Novosphingobium sp. G106: one gene and its partner. Each later gene encodes a partner of the first gene's protein in a complex. Links are inferred from orthologs where the notes say so. Each region holds a gene or a part of one and is shown on either strand. Other genes may lie near its edges.

The links.
Region 2: the proteins of ccmB (region 1) and ccmC are in contact, whole or in part, in a solved structure (PDB 8CE8), measured with the Escherichia coli proteins. The link is inferred for Novosphingobium sp. G106 from one-to-one orthologs.

The regions. Positions count from the first base shown.
Region 1 is NZ_JAHOOZ010000001.1:3,365,347-3,372,892, forward strand. What follows is about bases 1-2,881. They hold ccmB (heme exporter protein CcmB), read left to right. Parts: upstream 1-1,053; coding sequence 1,054-1,710; downstream 1,711-2,881. Other genes in these bases: KRR38_RS16025 (SDR family oxidoreductase), read left to right, coding at 1-124; KRR38_RS16030 (4a-hydroxytetrahydrobiopterin dehydratase), read right to left, coding at 116-406; ccmA (heme ABC exporter ATP-binding protein CcmA), read left to right, coding at 455-1,057; map (type I methionyl aminopeptidase), read right to left, coding at 1,836-2,663; KRR38_RS16050 (DUF3298 and DUF4163 domain-containing protein), read right to left, coding at 2,716-2,881. In the rest of the region: more of KRR38_RS16050, read right to left, coding at 2,882-3,537; KRR38_RS16055 (M17 family metallopeptidase), read left to right, coding at 3,589-4,971; KRR38_RS16060 (hypothetical protein), read right to left, coding at 5,502-5,843; KRR38_RS16065 (NAD(P)-dependent alcohol dehydrogenase), read right to left, coding at 5,942-6,952; KRR38_RS16070 (nuclear transport factor 2 family protein), read right to left, coding at 6,958-7,347; KRR38_RS16075 (SH3 domain-containing protein), read left to right, coding at 7,479-7,546. UniProt on the Escherichia coli protein: Required for the export of heme to the periplasm for the biogenesis of c-type cytochromes.
Region 2 is NZ_JAHOOZ010000001.1:1,690,337-1,705,654, forward strand. Bases 12,518-15,318 are described here. They hold ccmC (heme ABC transporter permease CcmC), read right to left. Parts: upstream 14,402-15,318; coding sequence 13,634-14,401; downstream 12,518-13,633. Other genes in these bases: KRR38_RS08070 (heme lyase CcmF/NrfE family subunit), read right to left, coding at 12,518-13,030; ccmE (cytochrome c maturation protein CcmE), read right to left, coding at 13,027-13,473; KRR38_RS08080 (hypothetical protein), read right to left, coding at 13,494-13,634. Also shown: KRR38_RS08010 (aspartate-semialdehyde dehydrogenase), read left to right, coding at 1-650; KRR38_RS08015 (hypothetical protein), read right to left, coding at 699-2,198; dapF (diaminopimelate epimerase), read left to right, coding at 2,372-3,190; KRR38_RS08025 (MiaB/RimO family radical SAM methylthiotransferase), read left to right, coding at 3,187-4,359; signal recognition particle-docking protein FtsY, read left to right, coding at 4,356-5,279; KRR38_RS08035 (inner membrane-spanning protein YciB), read left to right, coding at 5,281-5,928; KRR38_RS08040 (urate hydroxylase PuuD), read left to right, coding at 6,072-6,644; KRR38_RS08045 (peptidylprolyl isomerase), read left to right, coding at 6,726-7,382; KRR38_RS08050 (potassium transporter Kup), read right to left, coding at 7,379-9,310; KRR38_RS08055 (tetratricopeptide repeat protein), read right to left, coding at 9,413-10,105; KRR38_RS08060 (cytochrome c-type biogenesis protein), read right to left, coding at 10,102-10,476; KRR38_RS08065 (redoxin family protein), read right to left, coding at 10,524-11,087; more of KRR38_RS08070, read right to left, coding at 11,084-12,517. UniProt on the Escherichia coli protein: Required for the export of heme to the periplasm for the biogenesis of c-type cytochromes.

The DNA of each region.
Region 1 (7,546 bases):
GCATGGGGCGCGGTTGCACACGCTGGTCGGCAAGACCGCCCGCAAGCTCGCCTTCGTCGCCAAGTGGGCGCCGGGCATCGCTCGTCAGCGCGGCAAGAAGTTCATGGCCCAGCGGTCAGAGTAAAGCGTCTATCGCTTTCGCCATCTTGACGTCGCGCTGGCTCAGTCCGCCGGCATCGTGCGTCGTCAGCGTGACGTGAACGCGGTTATAGACGTTCGACCATTCGGGGTGGTGGTCGGCCCTCTCGGCATAGAGCGCGACGCGCGCCATGAAGCCGAAGGCCTCGGAGAAGTCAGCGAACTTGAAATCATGCGTGATGGCAAGGCCGTCCTCGCGCAGCGTCCAGCCTGAAAGCTCGGCCAGCGCTGCGGAGCGCTCGTCGTCGGTAAGGCGGGGGATGGCCATTGGCGCTCTCCTTGGCAGCGCCTGACCATTCCCCTATCGCAGCCGCCGATGCAAGCCGCCGCCCTAACCGCGTGGGAACTGTTCTGCCGACGGGGCGACCGACTGCTGTTCGGCCCGCTCGACCTGTCGCTCGAACCCGGCGCGGCGCTGCACCTGACCGGCCCCAACGGCATCGGCAAGACCAGCCTGATCCGCATGCTCGCCGGTCTGCTGCGCCCCTTCGTCGCCTATGACATGGGCTCCAGCGCCATCGGCACGATCAGCTGGCAGGGCACCTTCGCCCTGCTCGACGAGCGCCCGGCGCTCGATCCGCACCTGCCGCTGGGCAAGGCGCTGGCCTTTTGGCAGGGGATCGATGGCGGCACCGCGCCGGTCGAGCGATTGGGCCTCGGCAACCTGCTCGACGTGCCCGTGCGCTACCTGTCGACCGGCCAGAAGAAGCGTGCGGCCCTCGCCCGCGTGATCGGCCAGGGCGCCGACCACTGGCTGCTCGACGAGCCGCTCAACGGCCTCGACAAGGATGGCGTGGCGCTCGTGGAAGAGCTCATCGCCGAACGGCGTGCGCAAGGCGGCGCGGTCGTCATCGCCTCGCACCAGCCCGTCGACCTGCCCGGCGCGCAGGCGATCGACCTGCGCGATCATCCGGCATGAGCGGCGCGCTGCTGTCCATCCTGCGCCGCGACCTCGCGCTGCTGCTCCTCGGCCGCCGCGGCGGGGCGGTGCTGCCTGTGCTGTTCTTCCTCGCCGTCGCCATGCTGTTCCCCTTCGCCGTCGGCCCCGACGCGCAACTGCTGGCGCGCACCGGCGGTGGGGTGATCTGGGTCGCGGCGCTACTCGCGGCGATCCTGCCGCTCGACCGGCTGATCGAACCCGACATCGAGCTGGGTTTCTTCGATCAATGGGCGCTGCGCGGCATTTCCGAGGAATGGATCGTCGCCATGCGCGTGCTGGCGCACTGGTTAAGCTTCGGCCCGCCGCTGATGCTGACGAGCCTCATTGCCGCCGGGCTGCTGGGCCTGGATGGCGCGACGCTGAAGACGGTGGAGATCGGCCTGCTGGTCGGCACGCCGGGGCTGGCGGCGCTGGGGGTGACGGTGGCGGCCATAACCGCCGGCCTGCGTGGCGGAGCCGCGCTGGGCGGGCTGCTGGTGATCCCGCTGGCCGTGCCGCTGCTGATCTTCGGCGCGGGCAGCCTGTCGACGGGCGGCGAAGGCGGGCTGGCGCTGACGGGGGCAGTGAGCCTGGTACTGCTGGCGATCGCGCCATTTGCTGCTGGAGCGGCGATCAGAGCCTCACGCAACTAACCATCCGTCGCCCCTGCGAAGGCAGGGATCCAGATGACGGTGCAAACTGGTGCCCTCCGTTTCAGGACGAGAGCTTATCTGGGCCCCTGCATGCGCAGGGGCGACGGGATAGGGGTTGGCGGGACCTAGATGTAAGGCGGCCTGTGCAGCCCCTTCGGGCTCAGCGTGAATATCTCGCAGCCCGTCTCGGTGATCCCGATCGAATGCTCGAACTGCGCCGACAGCGAGCGGTCGCGCGTCACTGCCGTCCAGCCGTCTTCGAGCAGCTTCACCGGCGGCTTGCCGAGGTTGATCATCGGCTCGATGGTGAAGAACATGCCGGGCCGCAGCTCAGGACCCGTGCCCGCGCGCGCGGCGTGGATCACTTCGGGCGCGTCGTGGAACAAACGGCCGAGGCCGTGGCCGCAGAACTCGCGCACCACGCCGTAGCGGTTGGCTTCGGCATAGCGCTGGATCGCGGCGCCGATGTCACCCAGCCGCTTGCCGGGCTTTGCTTCCGCGATGCCCAGCATCAGGCATTCGTGCGTCACATCGACCAGCCGCTTGGCCTTCAGCGAGACGTCGCCAACGAGGTACATCCGGCTCGAATCGCCGTGCCAACCGTCGAGCAGCGGGGTCACGTCGATGTTGACGATGTCGCCGTCCTTGAGCGTCTTGTCCGAGGGGATGCCGTGGCAGACGACATGATTGATCGAGACGCAGGAGCTGTGCGCATAGCCGCGATAGCCCAAGGTCGCGGGCACGGCGCCGCCGTCTAGCGTCATCTGGCGCACGACATCGTCGATCTCTTCGGTGCTGACGCCCGGCTGCACGATCGGCGCCAGGGCATCGAGGATCTCGGCGGCGAGCCGCCCGGCGCGGCGCATGCCTTCGAAGGCCTCCAGGCCGTGCAGCTTGATCGTGCCATCGCGAAGCCCGGTCTCGTCGTGGGCGACTGTCTGATATTCGGTCATGCCGCCCATCTAGCGACAATCGCCCGAAATTGCGAGAGCCAGAGCCTGCAGCCTATCGCTTCACGGCGAAGGCCCAGCGGAATTCGGGCTTCACCGCAGCGAGTACAGCATCGGTAATCGGCAACGTGACCTCGTAATCGCCCTCGACATAAGGGCCCGCCTCATAGGGGCCGACCAGAATTCCGATACGGTCGAAACTGCTCCGGTTCGACGAGCCGAGGATCACCGTCGAGGCGACCGGATCGATGCACTGGTCGAACTCGTCGGTGCTGCCCGCCTTCACCGGCTCCCCGCGCTTTTCGGCCCGCTGCTTGTTTAGCGCTGCACAGAAGTTCTGGCGGATCGCGCGCGACAGGGCTTCCTTCGAAGTAAACAGGTCGATCGGCTCGCGGCGCCGGTCGGCCTTGCGGTCCCAGACCAGCGAACTGAAACCATGGTTCGGATGCGCCCCGCCCGAATAGTCGCTGAGATCGGCCGAGAGGCTGAGCCAGCCCGGCAGGTCGGTGACGACCTTCCAGGCCGTCCAGTTGCCGAGCGGATTGTAGGGGAAGCCCTGTTTCTTGCTGTCCGCCTGCTGCTCCTTGGCGCTGACAATCAGATCAGCCTTCTGCTTGGCGAGATCGGCGTCGAGCTCTGCCTTGAGCTTGGGGATCGCCCCGACCGCCGCGGGATAGCCGTACTCGAACTCGTACAGTTCGGTCGATTGCTCCTCGTGCCGGGCGACACCGGGCGCCGCTGCACTTGGTTCCGCCGCTGCGGCAACCTTCGGCGCGGGCGTCCCTTCACTGGCCAGCGTGGCGGGCGTTTCCTGCGCCTGTTTCGAGCAGGCCGCGAGGACCAATGCCAGCAGCAGCGAAGATCGCGACATCGCCATCACACTTTCCTCTCGCGCTAGGCGCCCTCGTCCGGCTAGCCTGTCCGCAGAATGACCGACAAGCACGCATTGATCCAGCCCGATCGCGACCAGCAGGCCACGCCGATCCATCTCGTCGACAAGGCGGGGCTCAAGGCTTTCGTCAAGGAGCTCTCCGCCCCGCAGCGCGCCGCTTTGGCCGCGCAGAAGTTCGAAGGCGACGGATATTCCCATGCGATCCTGCCCGATGGGGACGGCTGGTCGGTCGTCGCCGGCGTAGCCGATCCGGCAAGACTGTCGCCGTGGTGCATGGCCAAGCTCGCCGAAGTCCTGCCCGCAGGCACCTATCGCCGTGCCGACGCGGATCCGGGTGCCGCGCTGCTCGGCTGGGTCACTGGCCAGTACCGCTTCGACCGCTACAAGAAGGACGGACCCAAGGAAGGCCCGCGCGTGCTGCTGACCAAGGAGGTCAAGGCGATTGAGCCCGCCCTCGCCGAAGCCGCCGCGACCGCGCTGGTCCGCGACATGGTCAACACGCCTGCCGAGGACATGGGCCCGGCAGACATCGAGTCCGCTGCTGAAGCGCTCGCCAAGGAGCACAAGGCCGATTTCCACGTCACCAAGGGCGACAGGCTCGAACGCGAATACCCGATGATCCACGCCGTCGGCCGCGCCGCCGAACGGTCGCGCAATCCGCGGCTGATCGAGATCGAATGGGGCGATCCCAAGCATCCGCGGATCGCCGTGGTCGGCAAGGGCGTCTGCTTCGACAGCGGCGGTCTCGACATCAAGCCCTCGTCGGGCATGCTGCTGATGAAGAAGGACATGGGCGGCGCGGCGCATGCGCTGGCGCTGGCCAAGCTGATCATGGAGCGCGGGCTCAAGGTGCGGCTGCACCTGCTGCTGCCCACGGTGGAGAACGCCGTCTCGGCCAATGCCTTCCGCCCCGGCGACGTGCTGCGCTCGCGCGCCGGCATCTCGGTCGAGATCGGCAATACCGACGCCGAAGGCCGGCTGATCCTCGGCGACGCGCTGACCCGCGCCGGCGAGGAAAAGCCCGAACTGATCCTCGACTTCGCCACCCTGACCGGCGCCGCGCGTTCGGCCGTCGGCCCGGACCTCCCCGCCCTCTTCACCCGCGAGGACGCGACCGCCGAGGCCTTGCTCAAGGCCGGCGAGGCGGTCGACGACCCCTGCTGGCGCCTGCCGCTGTGGAACGGCTACCGCGACTACCTGAAGTCCGACGTGGCCGACATCAACAACAACTCGGCCAACGCCTTCGCCGGCGCGAGCGTGGCGGCGCTGTTCCTCGACCGCTTCGTGCCCGAGGGCACCGACTGGGCCCACTTCGACACCTTCGCCTGGCGCCCGGCGAGCAAGCCCGGTCGGCCCAAAGGCGGCGATGCGCTGGGGCTCAGGGCGTCATGGCAGATGCTGCAGGAGCGGTACGGCTAGATTGCGGTCGTGCGATCGCGTGGGCTGGACGTGGGGAGTCCAAAAAGGCAGCTTTAGGGTGTCGTCTGATCGCTAGCTGCCCTGATTTTCCCTCCGGATCGTCTATCTGCTATCCAACGACCAACATCGACAACAACTAGCCACCAAACGGTACCTAGCAGCACGTCAAAAATGAACGAAAGCATGTGGGGTTTGTAAATGCCATAGAAGTAGGCGCCCGGCCCGTCATACATCGAAGGGCTCCGGATATAATCGGTCATGACGTCAGTAATAGTGGAAAATGGCCAATACCCGACATAAGATAGAAATCCCCAAATGAATGCATCTATCTTGCCATTTGTCCCGGCAACGAAAACCGCCAATGCATAAATTAAATAGGCTATTGGTATCGCACGTCTCACAGCGGTTTCAGCCCTGATGGTTGTCACAACGATATGCCGACAGGGCGGGACTGATGCAACGTCCGCTTGTGGGAAGGGGTTTGCGAACTGGCGATGGCAGAATTGTCGGCACAAGCCCCCGCCCTCTGATCACCGCTGCTTCTTGGCCGTGGTCGCGGTGAAATCCGGGTCCTTGTTCGCCACCCAGTCGACGAACTTGCGCACTTTGGGGTCGAGCAGGAGGCCTTCCACGTCCATCCCGTGCCGCTGCAGTTCGGAATTGGTGAAATTGGCGATCAGCGTCTGCTGGCAGATGGGGTGCATCGGCACGACATCGCGGCCGCCCCGGCTCTTGGGCACGGGGTGGTGCCAGACGATGGTCTTGCCCGTCGGCCGGCCGCAGAGCCAGCAGGGGACGACCGGCGCGGGAGCCTCGTCCTCCTCGCGGTCCAGGTCGCCATAGGGATCACGTTTGGAATGCTTGCGGGCCATGCGTCTGCCTGGATTGCCTGAACTTGCGCTGCGCCCTACCGCGCCGGCGCCGGCATGGCCACAAGCACCTCAGCTTTTTCCGCTTTCCCGGCGAGCGGTCATATCTCCACGCAGACCTTGCCGAAGTGCTGGCCCGACTGCAGGTGGCGGAAAGCATCGGCCAGGTTCTCCAGCTTGAATGCGCGGTCGAGCACCGGCCTGATGCCGCTCGCCTCGATCCCGCGGACCATGTCGATCTGGTCGCGCCGCGAGCCGACGGTCACCGCCTGCAGGTTGAGCCGCTTGGCCTGGACGATGGCGAAAGGCATCGTGTCGATCTGGAATCCGCCGACTGCGCCGATGATCGCCACATGCGCGCCCGTGCGCGCGGCGACGAAGGACTGGCCGATCGTGTTCGGCCCGCCGACCTCGATGACGTGATCGACACCGAGCCCACCGGTCAGCGCCAGCACGGCCGCGCCCCATTGCTCTTCCTCGCGGTAGTTGATCAGGTGATCGGCGCCGAGCGCCTTGAGCTTCGCCAGCTTCTCGGCGCTGCCCGATGTGGCGATCACCGTCGCTCCCGCCGCCTTGGCGAACTGCAGCGCGAACAGCGAGACGCCGCCGGTGCCTTCGATCAGCACGGTCGCGCCGGGCTTGACCTTGCCGTCGGTCACCACAGCGCGCCAGGCGGTAACGCCAGCGCAGGTCAACGAAGCGCTTTCGGCCGGAGTGAAACCCGCGGGCGCGCGGGTGAAATGGGTCGCGGGCCGCGTCGCTTCTTCGCAGGCGAAGCCGTCGGCCGGACCGCCGGGCGAGTTGTCGAGGTGGATCTTGTCGATATGCCCGTCGAGCCACTTCGGGTGGAAAGTGCTGACGACCTGGTCGCCCTGCTTGAACTCGGTCACGCCCTCGCCCACAGCGATCACCTCGCCCGCGCCGTCGGACAGCGGGATCAGCCCGTCCTTCACCGGAAAGAACCCGCCGACCACCAGCCCGTCGCGAAAGTTGAGGGAGGCCGCGAGCAAGCGCACCTTGATCTCGCCCGGCCCCGGCGCGGGCGCCTCGGCACTCTCGAGCCTCAGATTGTCGAGGCTCGCCGGCTGGTAGAGGCGCATGGCTCCGGTCATCGTCGTCATCCTTGCAGGTGCGCCATCAGCGGCACGAGTTTCTCTTGCGCTATGAGCGCGTTGTAGTGCTCGGCAATCGAAGCGATCCGTCCGTCGCGGATGCGCAGCACGAACACATAGGTCTGGGCATAGGGCTCGCCGTTCACCAGCACGCCGTCGGATCGCGCCTCGGCCACCGCGCAGTCGCCTTCGGCGGTGATCGCATCGATCGTGAAGCGCAGCGGCTCGCGCATGACGCTGCCCAGCCAGCGCACCGCAGCCTGATAGGTCCGCTTGTCGATCGGCCCCTGCGTGGTCAGCCAGGCGGTCATGTCCTCGGTCAGCAAGTCGTCGGGCAGTTCGCCGGCGGTCACAGCGGCAAAATAGGCGTGCACCAGACGATCGGCTTCGCGCATTGTCACCTCTCCTGCTTGTCCGCCGGCTAATAGCAATCGGGTACAGGCCCGACTTGACCGATTCGGTCGCACAGCGCAGCGCTGTTTCTCATGCCGACCCGCCGAATCGCCCTCAACCTTGCGTCAATGCCATGAGCGATATAAGCGCGCCGGTCTTCGACTTCGCGGGAAACCAGCATTTGACAGCATTCGACGGCCA
Region 2 (15,318 bases), 1.7 Mb from region 1 along the record:
ACCCCAATTGCACGACCATGGCGGCCATGCCCGCGCTCAAGCCGCTGCACGATGCGGCAGGCCTGACGCGGCTGGTGGCGAGCACCTATCAGGCGGTCTCCGGCGGCGGCGTCGAGGGTGTCGAAATCCTGCGCGAACAGGTCCAGGCCGGTGCCGAGGCTTGCGCAGACCTCGCGCAGGACGGCGGCTCGGTCGATCTCGGCACGCCGCGCAAGTGGTCGGTGCCGATCGCCTACAACGTCGTGCCGCTCAACTACGTGCTGGGCGAGGACGGCTATACCGAGGAAGAGCTGAAGCTGCGCGACGAGAGCCGAAAGATCCTGGAGATCCCGGGCCTGCGCGTCGCCGCGACCTGCGTGCGCGTGCCGGTCTTCACCGGCCATTCGATTGCGCTGAACGTCGAGTTCGAGCGCCCGCTTTCGCCCGAAAAGGCGCTGGAGCTGCTCGGCCAGGCACCGGGCGTGGTCGTTACCGAGGTACCCAACCCGCTCGAAGCCGCGGGCAAGGACCCGGTCTTCATCGGCCGCGTCCGCCGCGACATGTCGGCCGACAACGGCCTGACGCTGTTCGTCGCCAACGACAACCTGCGCAAGGGCGCGGCGCTCAACGCCGTGCAGATTGCCGAGGTGTTGATCAGCGGGAAGTTCTAGGAAATTCGAAGCCAGGCGCGGTCCCGGCCGCGCCTGGCTATTCGCTTGTTATCTCCCCGAAACCAGGACGTTGAAACTGCGCGTGCCGCCTGCGCGATCGGCGGCAGCTCTCACATCGGCGCGGCGCTTGAGCGCCGCGAGCGCTTCAGCCGAAGGATCGGCCGGATAGGTCGCGGGCGGTGGTGCATAGTCGCTGAGGTCCAGCAAAGCCTGAACACGTTGGTTAGGCGTTTCGAGCCGCTTGATCACCGACGCCGCCGCGGCATCAACATCGCCCATGCAGAGCTCAAGATCTGTCACCAACTCCGGCCCCTCGGCAAAATGATCGCGCAAATAAGCGAGATCGGCCTTGGCATCCGCAAGCCTGCCCAACCGGTAGCTGGCGCAACCACGATTGTCGCGGAACTGCATCATGCCCACCAGGCTGCCCTTGATGCTGCCGGCCGCGATAGGCGCGAGCGTTTCGATCGCATCCGCCGGATGTCCGAACACGAGTTGCAGGCCCGCCATGTTGATCGTCTGGCTGATGTTCGGCTGGCCATACTCGTTCAGGGCCTTGCCCTGCGAATAGGCTTCGATCGCTTCCGGGTAGCGTCCCAGCTGGGCATAGGCGCGCGCCTTGCTGTCCCACCACCAAGGCAACAGTTCGTCCTTGTCCGCGTAGGCCGGCGCCCCCGCCTTGAGCGGATCGATCACTTCAAGCGTGCGAAGTGCTTCCTCGCCTTTTCCCAGCCACAGCAGGTCGGTCACAACGTTGATTTGCGGGCGCATCACGTTGGCGTGCGCCGCCGCGATTTCTCTCATTCGCGCCATGTGCCTTTCGACAGATGAGCGCGCATCGTAACTGGCAGGCAGCAGCGCTTTCAGCCGGGTGTCGACGCTAATGCCCATGAGCGCGCCGGGGCTGTCGATCAGAGCCAGCATCGCGGCCGCGCCATCCTTGTCGCCCGCGTCGGTCAGAATGCCGGCATAGCCTTGGCGGAACCCGTCGATCGACGATCCGATCCGGGCCTCGCCCAAGACGTAAGCCGGATTGGTGAGGACGGCGAGCAATCGCCGCGTCAAGGCCATGTCGCCCTGTGCCTTGAGCGAAAGATAGGTCCTGGACCATGTACCGATCGAAATCGCCATCAGCGCGTCAGGCGAATTTCGCGCCATTTCCTCTACTACGGTCACCGCATCGGCTGTTCGTTTGGCTTGCCAGGTGAGTTGGAAACGCAGTTTCCAGAACTCGTTGTCGGCGCCCGAAATCCGCGTTCCCACTTCGGCATAGCGGAGCGCCAGATCGAGTTCCCGCGCGGCGAAGGCACAGAACGTCCCGATCCGATAGACATCCCGCCGCACCGGATCCGGCAGGTCGGCAAACCTGGCCGAGCCCGCCTGCTGCGCAACGATCGGAGCGGCGGCCTTGCAATCGTTGTTCTGAGCGGCCGCGGCGAGCGCCGTGAGGGCTGTCTTCTGATCATCCGGGCGCTCCGCGGCAGCGACAGGTGATGGTTGAGCCGTTGCCATCAGCAAGCCCAGCAGTAGTGCCCGGCGCAAAATCATGCCCACTCCCCGTCGACCGAATCTTGTCGTTGCAACCTGTTGACCAGAAATCCTGTAGACATCAATCGACGTTGCATCCGCCGTGGATACCCCACGGAGCATGCATTTCAGGAAGGCCGAGGCGTACCACAGCGCTTTCCCTTTGCCCCGATAGTCTCTAGAGCGCGGCCATCATGCGTGTCCCCTTCGTCAAGATGCACGGCCTCGGCAACGACTTCGTTGTGCTCGACGGGCGCGTCGAGAGCGTGCCGGGAATCGACAGCACGCTCGCCGCAGCGCTGGCCGATCGCCACACGGGCATCGGCTGCGACCAGCTCGTCCTGCTGGAGCCGTCTACGGCAGCCGACTTCCGCATGCGTATCTTCAATTCGGACGGCAGCGAGGTCGAGGCCTGTGGCAATGCGACACGCGCGATCGGCCTGCTCCACGGCGCCGCGGCGCGGATCGAGACCGCCGGCGGGCTGATCACAGCCTCGCCCGCCGAGGACGGCATCTCGGTCGAAATGGGCCAGCCGCGCTTCGACTGGGACCGCATCCCCCTTGCCTATCCGATGGATACGCTGACGATGCCCGTCGGCTGGGAGGACTTGGAGAACCCGGTAGCGGTCAATGTCGGCAATCCGCATGTGATCTTCTTCGTGCCCGACACCGACGCGGTCGACCTCGCCCGGCTCGGCGCGCTGATCGAACGCGATCCGCTGTTTCCCGAGCGGGTCAACGTCAACGCCGCCACGGTGACCGCGCGCGATGCGATCCGCCTGCGGGTCTGGGAACGCGGCGCCGGCCTGACCCGCGCCTGCGGCACCGGCGCCTGCGCCACCGCAATCGCCGCGATGCGCCGCGGCCTGACCGACCGCTCGATCACGGTCACCCTGCCCGGCGGCCCGCTGCGGATCGACTGGCGCGACGACGGCGAGATCGTCATGACCGGGGCTGCTGCGGAGAGCTTCCGGGGAACCTTCGATCCTGCCGATTACGGAGTATCGGTGTGACGCTCGAAGTCGTTTCGCTGGGCTGCCGTCTGAACCTCTCCGAAAGCGAAAGCCTGCGCGGCCTGCTCGCCGCCAGCGACAACCTGACCGTAATCAATAGCTGCGCGGTCACCGCCGAGGCGGTGCGCCAGACCCGCCAGGCGATCCGCCGCGCCCGCAAGGCCCGTCCCGACGCGCGGCTGCTCGTCACCGGCTGCGCCGCCGAGGTCGAGCGCGAGGCACTCTCAGCGATGCCCGAGGTCGACGGACTGGTGGCCAATGCGGCCAAGCTCGATCCGCGCGTGTGGAACGTGCCGCCCTCGCCGGTCGCGCCGCATCAGGGGCATACCCGCGCATTCGTCGACGTACAGAACGGCTGCGATCATGCCTGTACCTTTTGCGTGATCCCGCAGGGCCGCGGTCCGAGCCGCTCGCGCTCGGTTCAGCAGGTAATCGCCGATGTCGCCCTGCATCTCGAATCCGGCGCGCGCGAGGTTGTACTCACCGGCGTCGATCTCACTTCCTGGGGCGGTGACCTGCCCGATGGCCCGCGGCTCGGCTCGCTGGTCAGGGCAACCCTCGATGCCTTCCCGACGCTCGAACGGCTGCGGCTGTCCTCGCTCGACGGGATCGAGATCGATACGCAATTGTTCGAATTGCTCGCGGGCGAGCCGCGGGTGATGCCGCATGTCCACCTCTCGCTGCAATCGGGCGACGACATGATCCTCAAGCGCATGAAGCGCCGCCACGCACGCGCCGATGCGATCCGCCTGGTCGAAAACCTGCGCGCCCGCCGCCCCGATATCGCCATCGGCGCCGACCTGATCGCCGGCTTCCCGACCGAGGACGCGGCGATGCACGCAGCCAACCTGTCGATCATCAAGGAGCTCGACGTGGTGCACGGCCACGTCTTCCCCTATTCGCTGCGTCCCGGCACGCCGGCGGCGCGCATGCCGCAGGTCGCGCCGGCCGTAATCAAGGCACGTGCGGCAGAGCTGCGAGCGGCCGTGGCGGCGCAGCGTTCGCGCTGGCTGGCCTCGCTTGTCGGCACGCCTTTGAAGGTGCTGGCCGAACGCGACGGCACCGGCCATGCCGAGAATTTTGCGCGCGTGCGGCTACCGGACGACGCGCAGGTGTCGCATTGGCTGACAATAACGCCGCGTGCGGTGATCGAAGGAATGCTCGCATGAGCGCGGAAACCTGGAGCGACCGGCTGTTCGGCGGCTTTCGCAAGACCTCGGAACGACTTTCCGAAAATCTCGCTGGAATCGTTACGAAATCCAAGCTGGACGACGAGCAGCTCGACGAGATCGAGGATGCGCTGATCCTCTCCGACCTCGGCCCCCGTGCCGCCGCCCGCATCCGCGAACGCCTGTCGGGCGAGCGCTTCGAGCGCGGGCTCGACGACCAGGCGATAAAGGAAGCCGTCGCCGACGAAATCGCCGCAATCCTGCGCCCCGTGGCCAAGCCGCTGGAAGTCGTCGCCTTTCCGCGCCCGCAGGTGGTGCTCGTGATCGGCGTCAACGGCTCGGGCAAGACCACGACGATCGCCAAGCTGGCGCACCTGTTCCAGGAGCAGGATTACGGCGTGATGCTCGCCGCCGGCGACACCTTCCGTGCCGCGGCGATCGGCCAGCTCGCGGTCTGGGCAGAACGTATCGGCGTCCCCGTGATCCGCGGCCCCGAAGGCGGCGATCCGGCCTCTATCGTCTATGACGGGGTCAAGGCCGCAACCGAGCAGGGCATCGACGCGTTAATCGTGGATACGGCCGGAAGGTTGCAGAACAAGCGCGAACTGATGGACGAGCTCGCCAAGATTCGCCGCGTGCTTGGCCGCCTCAACCCCGAAGCCCCGCACGACGTCGTGCTGGTGCTTGACGCGACGAACGGACAGAATGCCTTGCAGCAGATCGAGACTTTCAAGGAAGTGGCAGGCGTGACCGGGCTCATCATGACCAAGCTGGACGGCACCGCGCGCGGCGGCGTGCTGGTCGCCGCAGCCGAGCAGTACGGCCTGCCGATCCACGCCATCGGCGTCGGCGAGAAGATCGACGACCTGCGCCCCTTCGACCCCGACCTCGTCGCGCGCGTCATTGCGGGAGTTGCCTGAGATGGCCGAAGCAACGAAGGAAAAGCCCAAGAGTTCGTGGATCAACCTCGTGGTCGATTTCGGCCCGCTGCTGGTCTTCTTCCTCGCCTATCGCCACTACGCGCCGCCGACAGGCGACCAGGGTATCGGCGTCGCCCTCGCCGTGACCAAGGGCACGATCGCCTTCATGGGCGCGACCGTGGTCGCGCTGATCGTCTCGCGCTGGCGGCTCGGGCATATCTCGCCGATGCTCTGGCTTTCGACCGTGCTGATCCTCGGCTTCGGTACTCTGACCGTACTGCTCGGCGATCCCTTCTGGGTCCAGGTGAAGCCGACCGCGATCTACCTGCTGTTCGCCACCGTGCTGTTCGTCGGCCTCGCCCGCGGCAAGCCAATGCTGCGCTATTTGCTGCAGTCCGCGTTCGAGGGCCTGGACGAGGCCGGCTGGCTCAAGCTTTCGCGCAATTGGGCGATCTTCTTCCTGGTCCTCGCCGGCCTCAATGAAGTGCTGCGCCAGGTGCTGAGCTTCGACGGCTGGCTGCAAGCCAAGCTGTGGGGCTTCACCACGCTGTCGTTCCTCTTTACCTTCTCGCAGATTCCCATGGTCTTGCGTCACGGCCTCGGCGAGGAGTCGAAAGACGAAGTGATTACCCACCCGCCGCACGAATAAGTGCAAAAACACACGAAAACGTGTGACATTCTCTTGCGTTGACGCAATAAACCGGCTGCCGCCGTTTCGGGTCGACCCGCGCGGCCAACAAGCTTGCAGTTTTGCTGCGCAACAAGAGCCTTCGGAATCCTAAGGGGGAAACAATGGCCAAACTATTCGGAAATCTGCACCTGGTGCTCGCAATCGGGCTCGTGCTCGCGATCGCTGTGATGATGGCCTTCGCGCCGTCTGCTCCGGTCGACGTCAACTCGGTCTTCCGCTGGCTGCACCTGTTCTTCGGCGTGCTGTGGATCGGCCTGCTCTACTACCTGAACTTCGTCCAGGTGCCGACCATGCCCAAGGTCCCCGCCGAATTGAAGAAAGGCGTCACCGGCTACATCGCCCCGAACGTGTTCTTCTTTTTCCGTTGGGCGGCACTGTTCACCGTGCTGACCGGCCTCACCATCGCTTTCGTCGACGGCTACGGCCATCAGGCACTGACCTTTACGGGCGAAGGCAACGTCAATCTGATCGGCCTGGGCATGTGGATCGCGATCGTCATGTTCCTCAACGTCTGGCTGATCATCTGGCCGGCGCAGAAGAAGATCCTCGGCATCATCGAGGCGACCGACGAGGAGAAGGCCAAGGCGACGCCGCGCGCGCTCATCGCCAGCCGCACCAACCTGCTGCTGTCGCTGCCGATGTTCTACTGCATGGTCAGCGCCAACCTGGGCTGATCGCGGCAAGTCACTTCGGGGCAAAGAGGGCGCGGCATCCGCAAGGGTGCCGCGCCTTTCGTTTTGGCGCATGATCGCGGCATGACAACACGATTCGCTCCCTTCTTCGCGCCGCTACTGCTGATGCTGACGGCCGCCGCGCCCGCTCCGAAATCCGCACCGCTGCCCGATACGGTGCGCGTAGTGATGACCACCGAACTGGGTCCGATCACGCTCGATCTCGATGCCAAGCATGCGCCGATCACCACGCGCAATTTCGTCCGCTATGTCGATCAACGCCGGTTCGACGGGATCGTGTTCTACCGCGTGATGCGGCTCGCCTGGGGGCAGCAGCCCAATGGGCTGATCCAGGCCGGCACCCGCGGCGATCCGAAGCGCGCCCTGCCGCCGATCGCGCACGAGCCGACCAGCGTAACGGGTATCCTGCACAAGGCCGGCGCTATCTCGATGGCGCGTAATGCCCCGGGCACTGCGGCCGGGGACTTCTCGATCCTGCTGTCCGACCTTTCGGGCTTCGACGCCGATCCCAATGCCGCCACCGACGAAGGCAAGGCCGGGTACGCCGCCTTCGGCTATGTTGTCGATGGCATGGACGTCGTGCGCAAGATCTACGACGTGCCGCTGTCGACAACGATGGGCGTGGGCGTGATGAAGGGGCAGATGATCGAAAAGCCGGTGCGCGTGCTCACCGTACGCCGCGTGCCGATCCCCGCAGCAGCGCCGGCTCCGGCACCCTAGATCTCGATCTGGCTTCCCAGTTCGACCACGCGGTTGGTCGGCAGGCGGAAGAATTCCATCGCGCTCGCGGCGTTGCGCAACATCCAGGCGAACAGCTTCTCGCGCCACAGCGCCATGCCGGGCTTGGCCGAGGGCAGCAGCGTCTGGCGCGAGAGGAAGAAGCTGGTTTTCATCATCTGGAACGGTTCGCCGCACATATCGACGCGCTTGAGCGCCTCGGGCACGTCGGTCTCCTCGAGGAAGCCATAGCGCATGGTCAGGCGATAGAAGCCGTTGCCCATGTCCTTGACCGAGAAGCGCTCCGCCTCATCGACATAGGGCACATCCTGGATCGCCACGGTCAGGATCACGACGCGCTCATGCAGCACCTTGTTGTGCTTGATGTTGTGCAGCAGCGCCGAGGGTACGCCGATGTTGGTCGAGGCCATGAACACCGCCGTTCCCGGCACGCGTGCCGCGCTCGAATGGGCGCTCTTGGCGAAGACCTCGATCGGGATCGTCCCCTCGGCCATATTCGCGCGCATCAGTTGGCGGCCCTTCGACCAGGTCGTCAGCAGGGTGAAGATGCCCACGCCCATCATCAGCGGCACCCAGCCGCCGTCGGGTATCTTGGTGAGGTTGGCGCCGAGATAGGCCGCATCGAGCGCGAAGAACAGCACGAGCAGCGGCAGCGCCATCCAGGGCTTCCACTTCCACAGGTGGAACAGCACGACCGCGAGCAGGAAGTTGTCGATCGCCATGGCACCGGTCACCGCGATGCCATAGGCCGCGGTCAGGTTCGACGAGCGCTGGAACACCAGGACCAGCAGGATCACCGCGATCATCAGCCCGAAGTTGATCACCGGAATGTAGATCTGCCCGGCCTGAAGGCTGGTGTGGCGGATCGTCATGCGCGGGATGAAGCCGAGCTGGATCGCCTGCTGCGTCACCGAGAAGGCGCCCGTGATCACCGCCTGCGAGGCGATGATCGCCGCCATCGAGGCGATTATCAGCATCGGCCACTGGAACCATTCGGGCGCAAGCAGATAGAACGGGCTTGCCAAAGCATCGGGATGGCGCAGCAGCAACGAGGCCTGGCCGAGATAGTTGAACACCAGAGCAGGCAGCACAAAGGCCAGCCACGAGATGCGGATTGGCTTGCGGCCGAAGTGACCCATGTCGGCATAAAGCGCCTCGGCACCGGTCACCGCGAGCACGGCCGAGCCCATCGCCAGGAAACCGCGGAATGGATCATGGGCAAACATGGACACCGCATGATGCGGGCTCAGCGCGAAGATCACCTCGGGCAACGCCGCGATGCTGAGTATGCCAAGCACCGAGATCACGGCGAAATAGAGCAGCATGATCGGGCCGAAGAAGCTGGCGACCTTGGCCGTGCCGCGGCTCTGGATCATGAACAGGAAGATGAGGATACCGACGACCAGCGGCACGACCGCGCGCCCGAGCTGCGGCTCGTAGACCGCAAGGCCTTCGATCGCCGAAAGCACCGAGACCGCAGGCGTGATCATCGAATCGCCGTAGAACAGCGAGGTCGCGAAGATTCCCAGCAGGACGATCCCGCCCGACCACTTCTTGGCGGTAACGTTCTTGTTGATCAGCGCCAGCAGCGCCAGGCTGCCGCCCTCGCCCTTGTTGTCGGCGCGCATGATCACGGTGACGTACTTCAGCGTCACGATGACCATCATCGACCAGAACATCAGGCTGACGATGCCGTAGATGTGCAGAGCATCGAGCGGCAGGCGGTGATGCCCGGCGAAGGTATCGCGCATCGCGTAGAGCGGGCTGGTACCGATATCGCCGAAGACCACGCCGATCGCACCGACAGCGAGCTTCAGCGCGCCGCCGTGGTGGCCGTGATCGTGCGGACCGTGCGCCGGCTGCGCTACCGCGGGCTCCGCCTGGGCAGTGGCGCCAGCGTCGTCCGCCATGGCTTCGCTCATATATGCGCCCCGTCGCGACATGGACTCAGCTCGCCGCAGCGCAGCAAGGTGGCGGCGCTTAGCAGCATGCGAGAGGCCCGGCAATCGTGCTCACGGGCCTGTCCCGGCTTGGGGCCCGCCTGGGATTGGCGGCATGCCCTGGGCCTGCTGCTGGCGGGCAATCAGCGCATCCAGCCTGGTCAAGCGGTCCTGAAGGTCCGCGCGCCACGGTGCATCGGGCGGCGACTTCGCCAGCAGGTCGGCCCAGAGACCCCGCGCTTCGGCAAAACGGCCCGACTGCGCCATGGCTAGGCCTAGGAAGAAGGGCGGCCCCGGATGGTTCGGCGCGGCGATCGCAGCGCTGCGATAGGCATAAAGCGCTGCGGGCGAAAGCTGCCCCTCGGCATGGCCGACAAGCGCATTGGCCAGGGCCAGCCAGGCATCGGCATCCTTGGGATCTTTATCCACTGCACCGCGCAGCACCCCGGCAGCATCGGCATATTGGCCGTGCCGTGCAAGCGCATCGGCGACGACCACCCAGTTGTTGCCTGGCGCGACCGGCTTGCCGTCGAGCGACTTGCGCGCAGCGACCAGCGCTTGCGGATCGCCTGAAATCTTCTCCACCGGCGCCTTCGGGGCACCCACCATTCCGGGGCTGCCCTGCAGGCCATAGCCGGCGATGCCGAGCAGCAATGCTGCGGCGATGGCTTCCCAGCCGACAGCCGGTTTCTTCTCCCAGCGCAAGAGCGCCAGCACGAGACCGAGAGCCAGCGCCGCCAGCAGCAATGCCCAGACCCAGCTCATCGGCTATACCCTCCGCGCAGGAAACGCCGGCGCAGCAGCAGCGCGGCCAGCGCCAGCAGGACAATGGGGAGAACGAACAGCGGCCAGGTCAGTGTCGTGACGCGCGGCGCATAGCTGACATAGTCGCCATAGCGCTCGACCAGCCAGGCGCGGATCTCTTCGGGATCCTCGCCCGCGGCGATCCGCTGGCGCACCTGGCTGCGCATGTCGCCGGCGATGGGCGCGTCCGAATCAGCGATCGACTGGCTCTGGCACTGCAGGCAACGCAGCGTTTCCATCAGCGCCTGGGCCTTGGCCTCCTGCGCCGGATCGTCGAGCTGGCGATAGGCATAAGGCGCCGGCGGCATGTTCTCTTGCGCCGCAGCCGGCATCGCCAACGGCGTCGCGATCAACAGCAGCAACAAGCAAACGAGGCGTTTCACTGTTCCGCCTCCTTCAGCTTTTCAAGAATCATGAGCAGCTGATCAGCCCTGATCTCGCCGATATGCTGATAACGGATCACGCCCTTGCCATCGATGACAAAGGTTTCGGGCACGCCCGAGGAGCCGATCGCGATCTGCACCGAGCGAACATCATCGGCACCGATGCGGGCGAAAGGATTGCCGTTGCGCGCGAGGAAGGCCTGCAGGTCATCGCGGCGGTCGCTGATGGCTATGCCGTCGATCTCGACGCCGCGACGCTTCAACTCGGCAAGCTGCGGCGCTTCGACCCCGCAGGGGATGCACCAGCTCGCGAACAAGTTGAGCAGACGGGGCTTTCCGGTCGCCAGGTCCTTGTGCGCCAGGCCCGGCCGCTCTGCTATTGCGGGCGGCAGGTTGAATTCGGGAAGCGGCTTGCCAACCATCGCGCTGACGACATCGTGGCTGGCGGGGCGCAGCAGGCCGATCATGACGAGCACGACGAAGCCCAGGAACAGGCCGAGCGGCAGCCAGATCGCCCAGCGCGGTGCCGGTTTTGCGACGGATTCGGTCGTTTCGCTCATCGGCCCTGCCTCGATCGGCGATAGGCGATCTTGCCGCGGGCGACGTAGCGCTTGAGGTCACTCGCAACGCGGCCGATCAGGGCGAGCACGCCGCCCAGGCCGATCATGATTCCGCCCAGCCAGATCATCGTGACGAAAGGCTTCCACCAGAGACGGAGCTGCCAGCGACCATCATCGGCTTCCTCGCCGAGCACGGCATAGAGTTGGCCGTTCCAACGCGTCAGCAACGCGGATTCGCTGGTCTGCTGCGGGGGCGTCCAGAAGAACCGCGCCTGCGGGTGGGCGATAGTCGGCGTGCCGTCGGCATAGGATGCATGCAGTTCGGCTTCGAGCGCGGTCCAGTTCGGGCCGGCGACGGGCTCTACCTTTTCGAGCTTCACTTTCCAGGGGCCAACCGCGGTGGTCTCGCCGACCCGCGCGGCGACGAGCTTCTCGACGGAGAAGGCGCTCTCGCTGGCCATGCCGAACAGCGCGACGGCGATGCCAAGATGCGCGATGACCATGCCCCAGACCGGCAGCGGCGTGCGGCGCAGGTTGCGGCCGCGCAGCGGCAGCAGGCTGGCGACGAACAGGCCGCAGGCGAAAGTCAGGCCGATGAAGGGCAGCAGCTTGGCGTTGGCCCAGACGGCAAGGCCGATCGCCACGAGCACGGCAACCGCTAGCGGCACGACCAAGCCCATGCCCACGCGCGAGAACGCGTCGCGCCGCCAGCGCAGCAGCGGACCGATGGCCATGACGATAAGCATGGGCACGACGAACAGCGCGCTCATCGGATTGAAGTAGGGCGGCCCGACCGAAACCTTGGCGCCCATGGCCTCGGCCACCAGCGGATAGAGCGTGCCGAACAGCACGATGCCCAGCACCGCCGACAGCATGACGTTGTTGAACACAAGCGCGCCCTCGCGGCTGACCGGGGCGAAGCGTTCGCCCTCGGTCACGCTGCCGGCGCGCAGGGCGAACAGGGTCAGCGCGCCGCCGATGTTGATCGCCAGCAGCGCGAGAATGAAAGTGCCGCGCTCGGGATCGACCGCGAAGGCATGGACGCTGGTGAGGATGCCCGAACGCACGAGGAATGTGCCGATCATCGACATCGAGAAAGCGACGACGCCCAGCATGATCGTCCAGGCGCGCAGAGCGTTACGCGCGGCCAGCACGCCGACCGAATGCAGCAGCGCCGTCGCGGCGAGCCAGGGCATCAACGAGGCGTTCTCGACCGGATCCCAAAACCACCAGCCGCCCCAGCCGAGTTCGTAATAGGCCCAGTAGGATCCCGCGGTGATGCCCAGCGTCAGGAAAATCCAGGCGCCCAACACCCAGGGCCGCATGGCGCGGGCGAAGGCCGGGCCGACTTCACGCGTGATGAGCGCCCCGATCGCGAAGCTGAACGCGACCGAAAGCCCGACGTAGCCGAGGTAGAGCGTCGGCGGATGGAACGCGAGGCCGAGGTCCTGGAGCAGCGGATTGAGCCCCTGCCCTTCCGCGGGGACCGGGCTCAGCCGTTCGAACGGGTTCGAGGAGAACAGCAGGAAAGCGTAGAAGCCGAGGCTGACGAAGGCCTGCCCGGCGAGCGTCGCCAGCATCGTCCGCTCGGGCAGCCGCCGCTCGACCAGCGCGACGAAGCCGCCGGCGAGCCCCATCACGGTCACCCAGAGCAGCATCGAACCCTCGTGGTTGCCCCAGGTTCCGGCGAACTTGTAGATGAACGGCTTGGCCGAATGCGAGTTCATCGCCACCAGCTTGACCGAGAGATCGGTGCGGCAGAACAGCAGGATCAGCGCGGCGAAGGCCGTGGCGCAGAGCAGGCCCTGGACGATCGCCACGGGCCGAACCACCGGTGCCAGTGCCTCGCCATTCCTCGTCAGCCCGAGCGAACCCGCGAGCAATTGCAGCCCCGCCAGGGCAGCGGCGAGCCAGAGCGCCGCCAGGCCGAATTCTGCGATCATTTGGTTTCGGCCACCACTTGCCTGGCCTGGGCCTCGGTCATTTCCTTCATCTCGCGCGGCACATAGCGCTCGTCGTGCTTGGCGAGCAGATTGTCGGCGATGAATGTACCGTCCCTCGCCAGCTTGCCCTCGGCGACGACGCCCGAGCCTTCGACGAAAAGCGAAGGCACGATGCCGCGGAACCGCACGGGCACGCGCGCCTTGCCGTCCTGGACGACGAAAGCGATGGTCACGCCATCGGGCTCCGTCTTGATCGAGCCTCTCTCGACCATGCCGCCCAGCCGCACGCCGCGGTCTGGATCAGGCCGGCTGGCGAGGATTTCGCTCGGCACGTAGAAATAGGATGCCTGGCTGCGCAGGCCCCAGATCGCCAGCAGCACTGCAGCGATCAGCGCAGCGAGCGCGATGACGATCAGCACGAGCCGCTGGTGCTTGGCCTTCATCGCTGGGGCAGTCTGCACACTCACTGCTCGCGGCTCCGTTCGCGGCGGCGCTCGGCCCGGCGCATCGACGCGAGGCTCCACGCCACCATCAGCGCGGTTCCGCCGACGCCGATGGCATAGGCGGCATAGACGAAGGTCCAGGGATCGAGTGCCTCGCGCATCAGGCGAAGGCCCCGGCAGAGGCCTTGCGACGCAGACGCGCCTCGGCCTGGATATCGGCGAGGATCGCGCGCATCCGCGCGAGCACGACACCGCCGAAGATCAGCGAGAACCCTATCGTCGCGATCAGCAGCGGCACGAGGAAATCGGCGGCCATCGCCGACTTGCCGAGGGTGATGCTCGGCGGCTGGTGCAGGCTGTTCCACCAGAGCACCGAATAGTGGATGATCGGGATGTTGACCGCACCGACGAGGCCGAAAACCGCGGCGACGCGGGCGTTCTGGCCCTCGCCGCTCGCGGCCGAAGCCAGGGCGATATAGCCGAAATAGAGGAAGAGCAGCACCAGCATCGAGGTCAGCCGCCCGTCCCAGACCCACCAGGTTCCCCAGGCGGGCCGGCCCCAGAGCGAACCCGTCGCCAGGCAGAGCGCGGTGAAGACCGCACCCGGAACCGCCGAAGCGCGCGCGGCGATGCCGGCCAGCGGATGGCGCCAGACCAGCTCGACCAGGCTCGCCACAGCGACCGCGGTCCAGCCGCCCATGCCGAGCCAGGCGGCGGGGACGTGGATGTACATGATGCGCACGGTCTCGCCCTGCAGGCCTTCGGCCGGCGCGAAGAACAAGCCCCAGACGAGCGCTGCGCCGGCCAGGACGATGCCGGGTATCAGCAGCAGCGGCATCAGCCAGCGCGCAATGCGGAGGAAACGGGCAGGATTGGCGAAGCCATGCATGATCGCGGCGCTTTTGGCAGCGTGCAGGTCAGCCGGCAAGGGGCAAGACGCGAGTCCTCCCCCGGCAATGAGCCCGTAGTTCTGGGGGAAAGACTGGGGCGACCGATGGGGTTCGAACCCACGACCTCCGGTACCACAAACCGGCGCTCTAACCAACTGAGCTACGATCGCCACAAGCGCGCACCGAGGCGCGGCCAATGCCCGTCCCAAGCTCGAAACCGAGCCATCGGGGCGGGAGCGCGCCTTTGCACAGGCGGCCGAAATTGGGAAGCAAAAACTGCGCGCCGCATCGCCGGACGCGATTTTCTTCGGCACGCCCCCCGCCTATAGCTCTGCCCCATGACCGGCCCCGGCGAATCGTCCGCGCAGCATCTGCTGACCTTTCCGCGCATGCAGCGCGTGCCCTCCCCCGGCTCGAACTCTTCATCATGCGCGATTTTCTCTCCGCGGAAGACTGCGCCGCGCTGGTCGACCGGATCGATGCGCGCCGCCGGCCCTCGACCATCGCCGACGCCAACGGCGACGACTATTTCCGGACCAGCGAGACCTGCGATCTCGATGCCGAAGACGCCGTGGTCATGGGGCTGAATGCGAGGCTGGCCGCCGTTTCCGGGATAGACCCAGCCTATGGCGAGCCGCTGCAGGGCCAGCGCTATGAAGTGGGCCAGGAATTCAAGCCGCATACCGACTATTTCGAGCCTGGCGGCGCCGACTTCGACACCTATTGCTCAGTCGCCGGCCAGCGCACCTGGACCTTCATGCTCTATCTGAACGATGTCGAGGCGGGCGGCGCGACGCGGTTCAAGTGGATCGACAAGATGGTCCAGCCCGAGCGCGGCAAGCTGCTCGCCTGGAACAACCGCAAGCCCGACGGCACGGTCAATTCCGCCAGCCTGCACCACGGCATGAAAGTTCGCGCCGGCACGAAATACGTGATCACGCGCTGGTACCGCGAG